DNA from 4 places in the Paenibacillus sp. GQ49 genome. Region 1 is predicted to be linked to each of the others. Evidence: predicted binding sites of a transcription regulator. Region 1 holds the regulator's gene; each other region holds the start of a gene.
The links. The regulator Rex, encoded in region 1, represses fermentation and respiration genes when NADH is low (regulators of the CRP and FNR family bind a similar motif). The targets are predictions, from matches to a motif close to TTGTGAAATATTTCACAA.
Positions count from the first base shown of each region.

Region 2: a site for Rex is predicted at 1,234-1,251, ahead of nadA (quinolinate synthase NadA). Genes of this name have one in related genera too.
Region 3: a site for Rex is predicted at 1,872-1,889, ahead of pflB (formate C-acetyltransferase). Genes of this name have one in related genera too.
Region 4: a site for Rex is predicted at 1,475-1,492, ahead of adhE (bifunctional acetaldehyde-CoA/alcohol dehydrogenase). Genes of this name have one in related genera too.

Region 1 covers NZ_JCAXEL010000016.1:64,273-67,490, forward strand. The annotation lists gene AC6CIF_RS23190 (amidohydrolase) at 1-949, opposite strand, end outside; gene AC6CIF_RS23195 (redox-sensing transcriptional repressor Rex) at 936-1,589, opposite strand; gene dinG (ATP-dependent DNA helicase DinG) at 1,807-3,218, opposite strand, start outside.
Region 2 covers NZ_JCAXEL010000029.1:47,842-51,059, forward strand. The annotation lists gene ftsH (ATP-dependent zinc metalloprotease FtsH) at 1-1,023, shown strand, start outside; gene nadA (quinolinate synthase NadA) at 1,323-2,261, shown strand; gene nadB (L-aspartate oxidase) at 2,297-3,218, shown strand, end outside.
Region 3 covers NZ_JCAXEL010000002.1:138,294-141,511, reverse strand. The annotation lists gene adhE (bifunctional acetaldehyde-CoA/alcohol dehydrogenase) at 1-1,184, shown strand, start outside; gene pflB (formate C-acetyltransferase) at 1,972-3,218, shown strand, end outside.
Region 4 covers NZ_JCAXEL010000002.1:141,547-144,764, forward strand. The annotation lists gene adhE (bifunctional acetaldehyde-CoA/alcohol dehydrogenase) at 1-1,394, opposite strand, end outside; gene AC6CIF_RS05230 (Crp/Fnr family transcriptional regulator) at 1,825-2,541, shown strand; gene AC6CIF_RS05235 (hypothetical protein) at 2,629-3,218, opposite strand, start outside.

The sequences.
Region 1 (3,218 bases):
TTTCCTCGAACATATCCAGGTTGTTGTTACTTGCTGGTCCGTCTGTTCCGAGTGACACGGTAACTCCTGCTTTCAGCAATGCAGGTACCCGCGCAACACCGGAAGCGAGTTTCAGGTTACTTCCCGGGTTATGGGATACAGCCACATCATGACGGGCCAAAATTTCAATCTCTTCGTCATTCAGATGCACCGCATGTGCAACCAGAGATGGACGGGAGAAAAATCCCAGTTTCTCGAGATGTGCCACAGGACGCAGTCCATAATCAGCCACGTTCTGCTCCACTTCACGAAGCGTTTCAGACATATGTGTATGAAGAGGAAGGTTTAGGTCATTCGCGACCTGTACAAGCTTCTCTATGTAGTCAGGAGGGCATGTATATGGGGCGTGTGGCGAGATTACGGTTGTAATGCGACCATCTGCCTGTCCATTCCACTCACGTGCAAACGCTGCCGACTCCTCCAGCTTCCGCAATTGCTCTTCTTCCGAGCACAGCCCGATTACACCACGTGCCAGTGCTGCTCTAACGCCGGATTGCTCCACAACTTTGGCCACTTGATCCATGTGATCATACATGTCCAGGAAAGCTGTAGTTCCGCCTTTCAACATTTCAAGCACAGATAGCGAAGTTCCCCAATATACGTCTTGTGAAGTCATTTTTGCTTCCATCGGCCACATTTTTTCCTGCAACCATACTTGCAACGCAAGATCGTCTCCGTGCCCTCTGAGCAACGACATTGCTGCATGACCATGCGTATTGATCAGACCCGGCAGGAAGAACAATCCTTTTCCATCCACTTTGGTACAATTTTTGTCTTCATCAGGCAATGTCTCACCAATATGCACAATCTTGTCATTCTCAACAACCATGTATCCGTGAACCACGTTCCATGTTGTGCCTTCATTAACGGCAAATTTGCCGTTGTGGATTACCCATCTATTTGTTGTCATCTTCCTCGTCGTCCTTTCCAGTCTCCAAGTAATAGGCCAAACTAAGCAGATCCGTTGTAAAGTCAGCATGGTGAATGCGGATATGCGGCGGTGTTTTTAGAATTGTTGGTGCAAAATTAAGGATCGCTTCGATTCCGGATTCAATAAGCTGATCGGCTACATTTTGGGCTTCCGTATCCGGAACCGTGATAATTCCGATGCGGATGTTATCCGTTTTAACCGCTTCCGTCAATTCATCCATTGGTTTTACCGTCAAACTGTTGATTTGACTACCTATCTTCGGTCCATATGCATCAAATACAGCAACAATCTTCATGTTGTCTTTCAGATATGCGTTGTAGTTGGACAAGGCTTGACCTAGATTACCCGCGCCTACCAGAGCTACATTAATTTGCTGATCAATCTTGAGAATGTGACGAATTTTCTCGATCAAATAGGATACATCATACCCGATCCCTTTACGACCAAAATCACCGAAGTAAGCCAGGTCTTTACGAATTTGCGCCGGATTCAGATCCAGCCTCTGTCCAAGCTCTTGAGAAGAAACAGTAGCCACCTCACGCTGATGCAACTCGTTCAAATAACGCAAGTATACAGGCAGACGTCGTACCACCGCTTCCGAAATTTTATCCGATTTCATTCTTGCTCCCCCTTACCAAGGCCACGATAAAATAATAAATGAAAAGATGAGCATTCTGTATAAACTCAAAGATAAACGTGACATTTTATACAGAATGCTCCTTGTAATTTAGGTTATAAGTTCTTGCGTGCAACTACTTAAATCGGATCTGGGAATATCTAATAAAGTTTAACTCCAAACAATAGTGTCATGCAATGATATAACGAACAAAAAACCATTATTTTTGTTCATTAGCAGGTTTTTCCAACCACTCGGTAATTCGTGGAACCATCTGCTCCGTGAGCATATGCTCCATTTTGGGACCAGGTAATGAATATAAAAAGAATTTACCATAATACGCTTCAATCACCCGTGTATCATATACAATCACAATGCCTCTATCCTTTGCTGTACGCACCAATCGGCCAAATCCCTGCTTGAAACGAATGACCGCTTGAGGCACGGACAGTTTCATAAACGGATTTTTCTTCTGTTCCTGAAGCAACTCACTCTTGGCTTCCACCAACGGATGATTCGGTGGCTGGAACGGCAATCTTACAATAGCGAGACAGGTCAGCGCATCACCCGGGATATCTACACCCTCCCAGAAGCTGCTTGTGCCCAGAAGTACCGTAGCTTTGGCATCTTGGAACCTGCGAGTCAATTTGGAACGACTTCCACTATCAACGCCTTGACCAAGCAACGAGATGTCGTTGCCAGACAGCGCCTCCTTCAGCGGATCATAGACCTGTCGCAACATCTTGTATGAAGTAAACAGAACCATCATGCGTCCACGCGTAGCAATTGCCGTCTCTGCAAGTGATTGCACCAGCATATTAACAAAGTGCGCATCACCCACACTTCCCTTCACACTTGGGAAATCACGCGGAATCACCAGAAGTGCCTGATCGCGATAGTTGAAAGGTGATGGCAGCATTGATGTTAACAGCCGATTATTCTCGGAAGCTTCCTGCAAGCCAAGCTGCTCAATCATGAACTGGAATGACTTATCTACCGAGAGCGTAGCCGATGTAAGCACAACACTTTTCTTTTTGTCAAAAAACAAATCCTTAAGTTGTGCACTCACATCTACAGGTACGGCATACAGCTGGAGAGATTTACTGCGGAACTGGCCGCTGGCTTCCATCCAGTACACCGTTTTGGCGTCATCCATTCGCATGAAGAAACGTAGATTCTCCTTCAATGTGGTCAGATCTTTCAGCAGTCCTGTAATGTCCGTGATCAGACTATCCGATTGATAATCATCCTGATCTTCTTTCACCTCAAGCAGCAATTTGTCCCCTTTGCGAACCAAATCGCCCAGAGTCACATAGATCTGGTTCTCCAGATCCTGCAACTCCTGCCATTTTGCAGGTTTCTGAGATGCTTTCAGACGCAGTGAAAATTGCCCCGTCTCTCCCGGTGAAGCATCACTTCGTTCAGGCAACAGACCAAACAAGGCATCGCTCATACGATCCCACAGCTCCTTAACTTCAAGAGCGAGCGGGAACATCTGATCCACCATGGAGCCCCATTGCACCGAATTTTCATGCCCGGATAACTGCGAACGAAGCATAGGCAGCTGTCCATTACGACTGTCTTTAAACAGACGGGTCAGCGTATGAACCAAGGTGAAATATTTCATATGCA
Region 2 (3,218 bases), on a different contig from region 1:
CGTGAAGCTGTCCTGAAAGTACATTCCCGTAATAAACCACTGACCAAAGATGTGAAGATGGATATTATCGCGAAGCGTACAACAGGTTTCTCTGGTGCGGATTTGGAGAATCTCTTGAACGAAGCGGCATTGCTTGCAGCGCGTCGTAACCGTAAAGATATTTCCATGAAGGAAGTTGACGAAGCGATTGACCGTGTCATCGTTGGTACGGAGAAGAAAAGCCGTGTCATCAGTGATCGCGAGAAACGAATCGTTGCTTATCACGAAGCAGGTCATACCATTGTAGGATACTTCCTCGAACATGCTGATATGGTACATAAAGTGACCATTATTCCGCGCGGACGTGCGGGTGGATATGTAATCATGTTGCCAAAAGAAGACCGTATGCTGGTTACCAAGCAGGAATTGCTGGATAAAGTAACCGGACTTCTCGGGGGTCGTGTAGCTGAAGAATTGTTCATCGGAGAAATTGGTACTGGTGCATACAGTGACTTCCAGCAAGCGACAGGTATTGTTCGCAGCATGGTTATGGAATACGGTATGAGTGAGAAATTGGGACCTATGCAATTCGGAAGTTCACAAGGACAGGTATTCCTTGGTCGGGATATCGGTCATGAACAGAATTACTCGGATTCCATTGCTTACGAGATTGATCAGGAAATGCAACGCTTTATCAATGATTGTTATGAGAAGTGTAAGGACTTGCTTGTTAAACATTCAAAAGAGATGCACCTGATCGCTCAAACTTTGCTTGAGGTTGAGACTTTGGAAATGGATCAGATCAAGCAATTGATCGAAACAGGTTCTTTGACTCCAAAAGCAGAGAATGACAATGATGGTGAAGGCACACCAACTGAAGGCGGAGAGCCAATCATCGACACCATCGGTGATGTGCGTGTTCGTATTCAAGGTAAAGATGAAACGCCTGAGCCACCAGCCGGAGATATTCCAAACGAAGCTCCGAATCTGGAAAAGGGTAATAACAATAACCCGGATGATGGCGGAACGAAGCCAACGTCTTAATGCATAATACATCTGGCTATGATAGCAGGTGAAATCAAGAGAGCCCTCGAGGCTCTCTTTTTTTATCCATTATTTTAAAAGAGGATAGATAAAGATAAACGGGAGTTAGATGGCGAACCAGTTAGCAAACAGGTGGTTACAGCGCTGTCCCGGGCCTTTTTCATTTATTGACAGAGTCGTGAACGTTGTGTAAATTAGTTGTTAAACCGCTTGTGATTCGTTTCTCAAGCGAAGATAACGACTTAGGTTAGCCCACGAAACAGCGCATGACGCTGTCCCGATAAAGGAGAGGATCACAGGTGGAAGCTCTGGCTTTAGAGCGCAAGGCTGAGATGAACCGCGAGCTGCGTGAGCGGCTTATGGTGTTGAAAAAGGAACGTAATGCCATTATTCTTGCCCATTATTATCAACGTGACGAAGTACAGGAGGTTGCCGACTTCCGTGGAGATTCATTTCTGTTAGCCCAGAAGGCAGCACAGACAGATGCGGATGTGATCGTTTTCTGTGGTGTTCATTTTATGGGTGAAAGCGCTAAAATTCTTGCGCCAAATAAAACAGTTATTATCCCGGACGAACGTGCGGGCTGCCCAATGGCAGATATGGTGAATGTGGATGGACTACGCAAATTGAAAGCACAACATCCTAATGCCAAGGTGGTTACGTATATCAATTCCTCGGCTGAGATCAAAGCAGAGACTGACATCTGTTGTACATCAGCGAACGCAGTCCGGGTTATTCAATCGGTGGATTCCGACGAAATTATCTGGGTACCGGATAAAAACCTGGGACATTATGTGCAGCAGCATACAGACAAGAAAATGATTATATGGGAAGGTTACTGCAACACTCACGATATGCTTACAGTCAAAGATGTGGTGGAGATGAGAGCCAAGCATCCCAATGCGGAGTTTGTTGTCCATCCAGAGTGTCGCCCTGAGGTTGTAGAAATGGGTGATTTTGTAGGCAGCACAACAGCTATTCTGGAGTATTGCAAAAATTCATCAGCGAAGGAATTTATCGTAGGTACCGAAGATGGTACAGGATATCAGCTTCGTCTGGATAGTCCGGATAAACAGTTCCACTTTGCTACCAAGTTCCTCGTATGTCCCAACATGAAGGTGAACAACTTGAAGAAACTGGTGAAATGCCTGGAAACGATGAAGCCGCAAATCTACGTGCCACCGGCCGTTGCCGACAAAGCCAGAGAATCGCTAGAGCGCATGTTGTTGGTAAAGTAGGATGCGCTACTCTTGCTCCAAGACAGGTGAATAACATGATACCGCAATATTTAGTTGATTTTGATCTGTCTGCGCTACCCATGGTAGAGACGGATGTACTGGTTATAGGCTCAGGGATTGCTGGTTTGTTTACTGCCATTAAGGCAAGCGAACAACAACGTGTATTAATGATCACAAAGAAGTCATTACTTGAAAGTAACACCAGATATGCGCAGGGAGGCATCGCTGCGGTTATTGCTGAGGATGATTCGCCTGCTTACCACTTGCAGGACACACTTGTAGCAGGAGCGGGTTTATGCCGCTCCGAAGCGGTAGAGGTACTGGTGAATGAGGGTCCGGACGGAGTGAAGGAACTGATTCGTTTGGGTACTTTATTTGATCTGGAGAACGGCGAGTTGGCGTTGACGCAGGAAGGTGCGCATAGCCACCGCCGTATTTTGCATGCCAACGGAGATGCAACGGGATATGAGATTGTACGTGCGCTTGCTGTTGAAGTGAATGAACATCCTGGGATTGAAGTATGGGATGAGCATTTTGTTGTTGACCTGATTACAGATCGAGATCGAGGGGGATGCATTGGCGCTCTGGTTCAGAAGGATGACGGATCGCAAGTGTTTGTAAAGGCACAGGCAACTGTTCTTTGCTCTGGTGGAGCAGGGCAGCTGTACCGATACACGACGAATCCGGATGTAGCTACTGCCGATGGTGTAGCCATGGCCTATCGGGCTGGGGCTATTGTTCGTGACATGGAATTTATCCAATTTCACCCCACCTCTCTTTGTTACCCGGGAGCCCCGCGTTTCCTGGTGTCAGAAGCCGTACGCGGCGAAGGGGCATATTTGCGCAATGTGAAGGGCGAGCGCTTCATGGATCGTTATCATGCCCAGCTTGAACTGGCCCCACGCGATATTGTGGCAAGAGCGATTGTTAGTGAGATGGAGTCCACCAACAGTACCT
Region 3 (3,218 bases), on a different contig from region 1:
ATCTTGCCAAAATGCCTGACATCACACGTGTGGCGATTATTACGGATGCCATGATGGTGAAGCTTGGATATGTTGAAAAGGTAGAACACTATCTGCGGCAACGCCAAATGCCAGTAGCGATCGAAGTATTCTCTGATGTTGAGCCAGATCCATCGACAACAACGGTAGACCGCGGAACCGAAATGATGCGCCGCTTCCAACCAGACTGCATTATCGCACTTGGCGGTGGATCACCGATGGATGCTGCCAAAGCCATGTGGCTGTTCTATGAATATCCGGACACGGACTTCAACGACCTGAAACAGAAATTCATGGATATCCGCAAACGGATCTACAAATATCCACGTCTCGGCGTAAAAGCGAAATTTGTAGCGATTCCAACCACATCCGGTACAGGTTCTGAAGTTACATCGTTCGCTGTTATCACAGATAAAAATCAAGGTAACACCAAATATCCATTGGCCGACTATGAGCTGACACCAGACGTGGCGATTGTCGATCCGGAGTTTGTATACTCCCTACCGAGAACAGCCGTTGCCGATACAGGAATGGACGTACTGACACACGCGATTGAAGCTTATGTGTCTGTCATGGCAAATGATTACACGGATGGACTTGCGATCAAAGCAATCCAACTGGTGTTCCAATACCTGGAGCAATCCGCACTGCAAGGTGACAAACTGGCACGTGAGAAAATGCATAATGCTTCCACAATTGCCGGTATGGCATTTGCCAACGCATTCCTGGGCATTAACCACAGCTTGGCGCACAAATGGGGCGGTCAGTACCACACCGCACACGGACGCACCAATGCGATCCTGATGCCACACGTCATTCGTTACAACGCGAAAAAACCGACCAAATTTGCATCGTTCCCGAAATATTCGCACTTTGTAGCGGATGAGCGGTATGCCGAAATCGCCCGCATCTTGGGATTGCCTGCTCGTACGACAGAAGAAGGCGTAACCAGTCTCATCAATGCCATTCGCAAATTGAACAAAACATTGGGTATTGAAGAATCATTCCAGGAAATCGGATTTGATGCCAAAGACTTTGAAGCACATGTCGATTATCTGGCTGACCGTGCCTTCGAAGACCAATGTACAACCGCCAATCCGAAGTTGCCGCTGGTAACTGAACTGGCTGATGTATACCGCAACGCTTTCTACGGAAAGTTTGAATAATAAATTTAGAACAAAGCGTGCTTTACGGCAAGAAGATCAGGGTTCCCCGAGAGGGGAGCCCCGATTGCCGTCTTTCACACAATAACGGAGTGGGCAGAAAAACAGAAGAGCGAGCATCTGTTTTTCAGGATTTATTCTAAGATTTGGTTTGCTCCGGGCATAGAGGAGCAAAAGGTTCTATAGAGGTTACACGGAATCCGTGATGTGGCCGTTTGAGCCAGATGTTCGACAATAAAGAAAAGGGCAGAAAAACAGAAGAGCGAGCATCTGTTTTTCAGGATTTATTTTAAGATTTGTTTTGCTCCGAGCATGGAGGAGCAAAATGTTCTAAAGAGGTGGCACGGAATTCGTGATGTGGCCGTTTGAACCAGATGTTCACACAATAACGGAGAGGGCAGAAAAAACTGAAGAAGCGGAGCGTTCGCCTTTATCCCCGGATTTTCCCCTTTGAAAAATAAAATTGAAAAAATCCGGGGATAACAGCGATCGGAAGTTGTTCTGCCCGCGCAGTGGCTAAGTGTGAATTTACCGGGTTCAATGGGACACAGCGCAGGTGGAGTGAGTTAGTTCACTGGCTTTGTGACAAAAATCACAGATGATGAAAGCCCCAAGTCGTATACTGAAAATGTAAGAAAAACATTCATCCCGCGGTTCCGGTTCCCAAGTAGAGAGAACATGTTCCGGTTTATGTGAAACAATTCACATTAATCGCGGCTCTGGGCACACAATGCTACGAATGAAGCAAGATGTTATGTGTCCAGAAATCCAAATTAGTGGAGGGATTACGATGTCGGTGATTGAAAAAGATGTCAAACAACAAACAGGCTGGAGAAACTTTACCAAAGGAACATGGACCAAATCCGTAGATGTGAATGATTTTCTGGCACACAACTTGTCTCCGTATTACGGAAACGAAGCATTTCTCGCAGGTGCAACCCAGAATACCAAAGAATTGTGGGAGATCGTATCTGATCTGACCAAAAAAGAACGTGATAACGGCGGTGTCCTTGACGTTGACGTGAACACACCAGGTACTATTATTTCTCACCAACCCGGTTATCTGGATCAATCCAAAGAGCAGATTGTCGGCGTTCAGACCGATGCTCCGTTCAAACGTTCCATTCAACCAACAGGCGGAATTCGCATGATGATTGACGCATGTGAGGCATATGGCTTTGAAATGCCACAGGGCGTCATTGATATATTTACAAATATTCGCAAAACACACAACCAGGGTGTATTCGATGCTTATACTTCCGACATGCGTGCAGCGCGTAAAGCAGGAATTATTACAGGTCTGCCAGATGCTTACGGCCGTGGTCGGATCATCGGTGACTATCGACGTGTAGCTTTGTACGGGGTAGACTTCCTGATTCGTAACAAAAAAGGCGAACTGAATGCACTCGAAGTTGATGTTATTGATGAAGATGTCATTCGTCTGCGGGAAGAATTGTCTGAACAGATTCGTGCATTGCAAGAATTGAAACAATTGGGCGATATGCACGGGTTCGATATTTCCTTGCCAGCGACAACAGCAAAAGAAGCGTTCCAATGGTTGTACTTCGGTTATCTCGCTGCGATCAAAGAACAGAACGGTGCTGCGATGTCACTGGGACGTGTATCTTCTTTCCTGGATATCTACATTGAACGTGACCTGCAAGAAGGGATTCTGTCCGAAGAACAGGCTCAGGAATTGGTTGACCATTTTGTAATGAAACTGCGGATTGTCAAATTCCTGCGTACACCGGATTACAACGAACTGTTCAGTGGAGATCCAACATGGGTGACGGAGTCCATCGGTGGTATGTCCGTGAATGGTGAAACACGTGTAACCAAAAACAGCTTCCGTTTCCTGCATACACTGCACAACCTGGGTCCTGCACCAGAACCAAACTTGACTGTTCTCTGGTCAACGAAACTTCCAGAAGCTTTCAAAGATTATTGCAGTAAAGTATCCATTGAAACAAGTTCAATCCAGTATGAGAATGATGACCTGATGCGTCCAATCTACGGTGACGATTACGGTATTGCTTG
Region 4 (3,218 bases), on a different contig from region 1:
GGCACTTTGAACCATTGCATATTCACGGTACGGCGAGCCACCCTTTTCACATTGATTAAGTTTACAGCGGTTACGTTGGAAGAAGTCGAGTTACGTCCGTATGATCCGCATCCCAGTGTCAATGACGGCATGTTTGTGTTGTAGATATCCCCGATGGCACCGTGTGTGGATGGTGAATTCACAATAATCCGTCCGGTTTGCAGACGATCTGCGAATTTGCCGATCACTTCTTCATTTGTGGAGTGGATAACCGAGGAGTGACCCATGCCGCCAAAAGCAACCACTTCTGCTGCACGCTCAATGCCCTCTGCTGCCGTTTTGACTTTGTAACAAGCCAGTACCGGACTTAATTTCTCAGCCGACAATGGGAATTTGGTACCTACCCCTTCAATCTCGGCCACAAGAATTTTGGTGCCTGCTGGAACTTCAATACCGCACAACTTCGCAATGCTCACCGCAGATTGACCAACAATCGCCGGGTTCACCGCACATTTCTCGGCATTAATTGCACCTGCTGTCAATTTTGCTGCTTCATCTTTGTTAACAAAGTAACAGCCATTTGCAATCATTTTTTTCTTCACTTGATCAAAGATCGGTTCTTCAATGATGACCGCTTGTTCGGAAGCACAGATCATACCGTTGTCGAAGGACTTGGACAGAATCAAATCCGTTACTGCCTGATTGATATCCGCGCTTTTCTCGATAAAGCAAGGTACATTACCCGGTCCTACGCCCAGTGCAGGTTTACCACAGCTGTACGCTGCACGTACCATGCCTGATCCGCCTGTTGCCAGAATGAGAGCCACATCATTGTGATTCATCAGTTCGTTTGTACGATCCATGGAAGGATCATCAATCCATTGAATACAATCTGCTGGTGCACCATGCTTCACCGCTGCATCACGCAAGATTCTAGCAGCTTCCCGGCTACAATTCTGTGCAGATGGGTGGAAACCAAAGATGATTGGGTTACGCGTCTTGATGGAGATCAGTGCTTTAAACATCGTTGTTGATGTTGGGTTCGTTACTGGGGTGATCCCCATGATGATCCCAACCGGCTCCGCAATTTTCTGGAAGCTTTCGTACTCATTATCTTCAATTACACCTACCGTTTTGTCATATTTAATGCTATGATACACATATTCTGTAGCAAATATATTCTTGGTGATTTTATCCTCATATACTCCGCGGCCTGTTTCTTCTACGGCCATCTTGGCGAGCATCATATGTTTATCTAGACCCGCAAGCGCCATTGCTTGCACAATCCGGTCAATCTGCTTCTGGTCCATCTTCATGAATGCGGCGTGTGCTTTATTCGCTTTGTCGATTAACGTTTGAATATACTGACCTGCTGTCGGTTCTTTTGCTGGGGCGACTTCGTTCTTTACAGCCATCTCCCTCATCCTCCTAAAGGTTCGTTTTGGTTTGTCTCTCTTCTTTACATTCACATCGTACCATGGGTAAAAGGTTAAATATGTGATTTTTTTCACAAAGTATAACAAATTTAATTTAAGTTTTGTAGTGTCCTTCACACGACCATTTTCACTTCCTATTTAAAATAGAGGGCTATAAAATTCATCCTCTCCATCAAAAGTGAATTTAATCACAATGTTTGAAATTTCGTCATTTTTGCCCCCTTTCCTTCCCCCTCAAACGGTAAGATTAGGTATATACTGAACTTAAAAATTGAACCACCGCAATTTGTACCGTCCTTCCTCCCGGCCGAGATGACCCTGATCAGGACGGCAACGGTTTGCGGCGAACCTCGGAGGCTACTGCTCACTACAGAAGGTCGTCCGATGGACATAAAGGGGAGATAGACTAATGAGAGAACTAACAACTGTACTGGAAAAGCGCGGTAATACCAACTGTTTCTCGGAAGCGAATTTCAACCATCTGCTGGTTACCATGAAAGATAGAACCTATCCGGAAGGTACACATCTGTACTGGGAAGGCGACATCTCTGACAAACTTTATTATATGAAACGAGGTCGTGCCCAGATCACCAAATCCACGGATGAAGGCAAGGAACTGATCATGTACATGTATCAATCCGGTGATATGATTGGGCAGGCTGATCCCTTCTTTGGCTCTAAACACAGCTTCTCAGCGGAAGTGCTGGAGGACAGTGAGATTGGTGTACTGGAGCATAAAGACCTGGAAATGTTAATCTGCCAGCATTGTGACTTTGCGATCGATTTTATGAAATGGATGGGCATCCACCACCGGTTGACACAGACCAAATTCCGGGATCTCATGTTATATGGCAAACCGGGTGCACTCTGCTCCACCCTCATTCGGTTGTCGAATTCGTATGGTGAGCCTCATGGAGAGCATGTCATTATTCACAAAAAAATTACCCACACGGACCTGTCCAATATGATTGGAGCCACTCGTGAAAGTGTAAACCGCATGTTAAGCGACCTGCGTAAGAAAGATGGGATTGAATATGACAATGGCATGATTGTTATCAAAGATCTGAAGATGCTGCAAGGGATCTGTCACTGTGAACTTTGCCCGAACGAGATCTGTCGTATTTAATATTTGACTGTGCTAATCGGATATTGCTTATATATTTAATGAAAAAAAGCCCAGTTCTCTAAAAAGAGATTGGGCTTCTTGGTATACTTAGGATGCATTGGTCAATTCAAGCTTTACCGCATCACGTGGATTCAATTTCATGTCGAGACCATTTTCCATTAATTCTTTGTCATTCACCATAATGACCCACCGCTCATTCATACGAGGCGTGACATTCTCGACCGAAACGACAAATTTGTTATTCTCCGACATTCTTACAATGCCGCTGGACTTCAACACATCGCGAACTGTGCACTCTTGAACGTAGACGCCGGCATATTGACGATTAAGGGTTGGCATAATGTTTCCACCGCTAACCTTGAGTAACGTTGTCTGATATGCAACGCCATCCCCCCCACTGTCAGCGGCTTTCACGTAAATGATCACTTCATCTTTGGCATGAAGTTCCATGTCCCAATCTTCCTGCTCAATATCCTTGCCATTTAATTTGACAGCCCAGCTAAGCGAAGAATCCAGAGAAACTTCACCGACGGATTGAATCCGTTTGCCATCTGCCGTAAAATCAACCAGTCCGCTATTAAGTAATGCTTTTTTGAGTGTCAAACCCTCACTAAAATCTCGCTTAATGGACTTTGTTGCATCAGGCAAAAACGTACTGCCATCTACAGCCACTGTGA